DNA from 2 places in the Arthrobacter sp. zg.Y820 genome. Region 2 is predicted to be linked to the other one. Evidence: predicted binding sites of a transcription regulator. Region 2 holds the regulator's gene; the other holds the start of a gene.
What was found. Region 2 encodes Rex, which represses fermentation and respiration genes when NADH is low (regulators of the CRP and FNR family bind a similar motif). Its sites were predicted from a motif close to CTTGTGAANNNNTTCACAAG; they were not measured.

Region 1 (2,391 bases), on a different contig from region 2:
GCGCTGTCAGTCATCGCGTCTGGCTCCCTGAAATAGGCGGACTACATCCTCCACGATATTGCGGACCACGGGAAGGCGGGAGAGGACGACGAGCTTTGCGGCCAGCGGGGCGACATTGTGCGCGAGTCGGCGGGAGCGCCGCTGTCCGGGCGAGCGGTCATAAATCCAGAACAGTGTCACGCCCATGTGCACCAGCCACAGGAGTTCGGGCAGGTCATCCCGGATGGCCAGCGGCGGCTGCGGCCGCGAGGCCGTGACCGCCTGCCGGAACAGGGCGATCGATTTCGCGCGGCCGATGCCGGCGTCCGCGGAGCCCCGGCGGCCGTGGGGCTCGAGGGCCGACGACGGCGGCAGGGCGGTCCGCAGAAAATGGGCGCCAAAGTCGTGGTACGGAGCCATAATGTCCAAATTGGCCAGCAGAATGAGCCGCAGATGCTCGCCCAGGTTGTGCCCTTCGCGCAGCAGCGGCAGCGCCCGGCTGCGGTGTTCATCCTGAAGGAAGCGGTACAGTTCCGCCACGAGCTCGTCCTTGGACCGGAAGTAGTAGTAGGCGTTGCCGACCGAGACGTCGGCGGCCTCGGCGATGCTGCGCATGGTGGTCTTGGCGTAACCGTGGGTGCGAAAAAGCAGCAGCGCCGAATCGATCAGTAACCGCCGGGTTTGTTCGCTCTTGACCGTCGCGGCCATCATCGATCCCTGTTTCTTCAGATGTCAGCCCGCAGTGGCCGGCCCGCCCGCCAGTACACCACGTTTTTGAACACGTTCAAAAACGTGCGGAGCAGAGTGCCGAGCAGAACGTGGCAGAATTGACGACGGCCCCCACGGGCAGCCCGGTGCAGCGGGCACAGTGCTAATACAGCCGGAGAAGGCTCCGGCGAACCACTACGAAACGGACCCATCATGCACACCCCGACCGGCATCGCTCCGGCATCCGCTCCGTCCTTTGCGGCCCGCGGCAGCTCCCATTACGACATCATTTTGACGCTCATGTGCGTGGTGATCGTCATTTCCAATATCGGGGCCACCAAGGGCGTGGTGCTGGGGCCGATCTTCGGCGACTTCAGCATCGTGACCGACGGCGGCTTCTTCCTCTTTCCCCTGGCCTACATCCTCGGTGACGTCATCAGCGAGGTGTACGGCTTCAAGGCAGCACGGCGCGCCATCTTCACGGGTTTCGCGGTGGCCGCCGTAGCGGCGATCAGTTTTGCCGTCATCATTGCGCTGCCCGGCTTCGACGACGAGTACGGGCAAGCCAAACAGGCGGCCCTGGAACTGGCGCTGGGTCCGGTCTGGCAGATCGTCGCGGCCAGCCTGCTCGGCTTCCTTGCCGGCCAGACCCTCAACTCCTGGGTCCTGGTCAAGATGAAGGAACGGTTCCGGGAACGGGCACTGATTGGCCGGCTGATGGCCTCCACCGGCGTGGGCGAGTTCGCCGACACGCTGATTTTCTGTGCCGTGGCCGCGCCGGTCATCGGAATAACCGACGCAGCCGGCTTCATCAACTACGTCTTGTTCGGCTTCGTGTACAAGACACTCATCGAGTTCCTCTTCGTGCCGGTCACGGCAGTCGTCATCAAGGCCATCAAAAAGCGCGAACCGAGCTATGCGGCGATTTACGCGGCCGCGCCTGCCGGCTAGATCTTGGTGCTGTAGTACTTCCCGAGGGTGTCGGCCTTGAAATCGAAGAAGGAGCCGTCCTCGATGGCCAGCCGGGCGTCGTCGACCAGTTTCACCGTAAAGCGCTCGTTGTGGATCGACACCAGAGTGGACGCCACCATTTCCTTGGCCCGGAACAGGTGGTGGATGTACGCCTTGGTGTAGTGCGCGCAGGCATAGCAGTCGCAGCCCTCCACCAGCGGTGTGAAGTCCTTCTTGAAGCGGGCGTTGGACAGGTTGAACCGTCCGTGCGGGGTGTAGAACGCCGAGGTCCGGGCCACCCGGGTGGGGGAGACACAGTCGAAGGTGTCGGCCCCGTTTTCGATCGCGGTGAAGATGTCGTCCGGTTCCGAGATGCCCAGCAGGTGGCGGGGCTTGTCCTCGGGCAGCTCCTCCGTGCACCAGCGCACGATGGTGCCGAGGTTTTCCTTCTCCAGGGCGCCGCCGATGCCGAACCCGTCAAAGTCCATGGCCCCCAAATCGTGGGAGGCCTTCCGGCGCAGGTCCTCGTACTGGGCGCCCTGCAGCACCCCGAACAGTGCCTGGTACGGCTTGCCGACCCGTTCTTCGGTGAGCCTGCGGTGCTCGTCGATGCAGCGCTGCGCCCACAGGCGGGTCCGCTCCAGGGACATCTCCTGATAGGCGCGCGAGTTCATCAGGGTGGTCAGCTCATCGAAGGCGAACATGATGTCAGCGCCGATCTGGTGCTGGACCTGCATGGAGACCTCGGGGGTG
Region 2 (2,391 bases):
GCGGCTGCACTCCCCCTGTCCGGCCGAATCCCGTTTGGCCGCACGGCGGGCGGCGTTTCAGTGCCCGCACCGCCCGCAGCCACTCCACGGCCGGCGGTGCCGGCACGGATTCCCTACCGGGAGTGGAAGGGCCGACGTCCGCGGGCAGTGGGACTGTCTTTTGCCGCCATCGTGATGGCCGGCATCATCAGTCTCGGCGGAGGCATAGCGGCGAGCCGCGCCCCGGTCACGGAACCTCCGGCCTATGCCGGCCTGCTCGAGATATTCGGCGTCGACGCCGCAGAATATGTAACCACCATCCAGACGGTCACACTCGCCACCGCCCTGGTGGTCTTCGGTCTCTATCTGCTGGTCGCCGTCCTGATACGGGAGGGCCGGAACTGGGCGCGCATCGGCGCCTCGGTCTTGGCTCCCATGGCACTGGTAGCGACCATGCAGGCCGCGGCCGTGTTGCAGGTGTTTGCCGTGCTGGTGGCAATCGCGGGACTCTCGCTGCTCTATCTGGACGAATGCAACAGGTACTTTCGACCCCGGCGCAGCCGGTACTTGAGTATGCGCTGACCGCGAGGCTAGGTGGCCAGCCGGGACCGGGCTTCGGAGGCGATGTCCGAGACTTGGGCCCGCTGTGCGTGATAGGCCAAAATCTGCAATTCGGTGGCCATGTCCACCTTGCGCACCTGAACGTGGTCCGGAACCTGCAGCACCACTGGCGCGAAGCTCAGAATACTGGTGATGCCGCACGCGACCAGCCGGTCGCAGAGGTTCTGGGCCACGTCGGCGGGGACGGACAGGACGGCCATGTTGGCCTTGGCACGGTCCAGGACGCTTTCCATGACGTCGACGGAACTGACGCGCAGCCAGCCGACTTCCTGTCCGATCACCAGCTGGTCGGCGTCGAACAGGGCAACCACCTCAAATCCGCGCGACCCGAATCCCGGATACCCGGCAAGGGCCCTGCCCAGGTTTCCGGCACCGACGATCGCCACCCGCCAGTTCCGGGTCAGGCCCAGGGCGGCCGCAATCTGCTCGCTGAGGTAGGACACGTCATAGCCCACGCCGCGGGTGCCGTAGGAACCCAGATAGGAAAGGTCCTTGCGGAGCTTGGGGGAATTAACCCCCGCCGCTTCCGCCAGCTCATCCGATGAGACCCGCTCAATGCCCTCGCCCAGCATGCTGCTCAGCGCCCGCAGGTAGATCGTCAGGCGGGCCAGCGACGCAGGCGGAATATGCCGGGCGGTAACTGCACCGGCCGGTCGGCCTGGTTCCTCGGAGATGCTCACATGTCCCTATCATTTGTTGGGTACTCCCGCGGCGGGCGCGAGCCTGTGCCGCACCTGATGCTGCCCGGTACGCCAGGTCTACCCGGTTTTCCCACTCTAAGCCCGAGGCAGGGCGGGACAAAGCCCCGGATCCTAGGCTCCCAGGAGCCGGCGGATCCGAGCCTCATCAAGCTGCCAGAAATCACGCTGGACCCCGTCGATCAGGAGCACCGGTATCTCCTCCCCAAACCGGGACGTCAGTTCCGCATCGCCTTCAATGGACTGTTCGCGCCAGCTGATGGCGAGGTCAGCACGAATCCGTTCCAGAACCGCACGGGCCGCTTCGCACAGGTGGCAGCCCGGCCGGGTGAGCAGGAGGAGATCTGGGGACGTGTCCGAGGAGGTCATACTTCTAAAATAGCCGCCCGGTCCAGTACCTGCGTTCCGCCGAACGGGCGACCGTGACCCCGGCGACTTAATGCGTAGACTCAGGGGTATGCCCCGAACCACCGCAGTACGAGCCGCCGAGCCTCCAGCAGCGGCGGTCAAACCTGGCGAGGCTGCGTTCTTTGATGTGGACAACACCCTGATGCGGGGAGCCAGCCTGTTCCATGTGGGCCGCAAGATGTACCAGCGCAAGGTTTTCACGCTTCGGGAGGCGTTTGGCTTCGCCCGCAAGCAGGCACGGTTCATGCTGCAGGGCGAGAACCTCAAGGACGTGCACTCGGTGCGCGACGCCGCCCTGACTTTGGCCACGGGCCTCGCCGCGGCAGATATCAGGGTCCTCGGCGAAGAAGTCTACGACGAGATGATCGAATCCAAGATCTGGCCGGGAACCCGGGCGCTGACCGAGCAGCACATGAAATCCGGCCGTCCCGTCTGGCTGGTCACCGGCACGCCCGTTGAGGTGGCTTCAGTGATCGCGGACCGGCTGCACCTGACGGGCGCCCTGGGAACTGTGAGCGAAATCGACGACGGGCTTTACACGGGCCGTTTGGTGGGCGAATTCCTGCACGGCCCGGCCAAGGCCGAAGGCGTCAAGGTCCTGGCGGAAAAAGAAGGCCTCGACCTGGGCCGCTGCTGGGCCTACAGCGATTCCTACAACGACGTGCCCCTGCTCAGCATTGTCGGG

Region 1: QNN99_RS15835 (queuosine precursor transporter) is a predicted target of Rex. The motif match lies at 751-770, and genes of this name have one in related genera.

The regions. Positions count from the first base shown of each region.
Region 1 is NZ_JASKLX010000014.1:74,522-76,912, forward strand. Features, by position in the region: gene QNN99_RS15825 (hypothetical protein) at 1-14, opposite strand, end outside; gene QNN99_RS15830 (TetR/AcrR family transcriptional regulator) at 7-687, opposite strand; gene QNN99_RS15835 (queuosine precursor transporter) at 901-1,638, shown strand; gene tgt (tRNA guanosine(34) transglycosylase Tgt) at 1,635-2,391, opposite strand, start outside.
Region 2 is NZ_JASKLX010000001.1:389,621-392,011, reverse strand. Features, by position in the region: gene QNN99_RS01785 (hypothetical protein) at 1-561, shown strand, start outside; gene QNN99_RS01780 (redox-sensing transcriptional repressor Rex) at 570-1,280, opposite strand; gene QNN99_RS01775 (glutaredoxin family protein) at 1,413-1,667, opposite strand; gene QNN99_RS01770 (HAD family hydrolase) at 1,756-2,391, shown strand, end outside.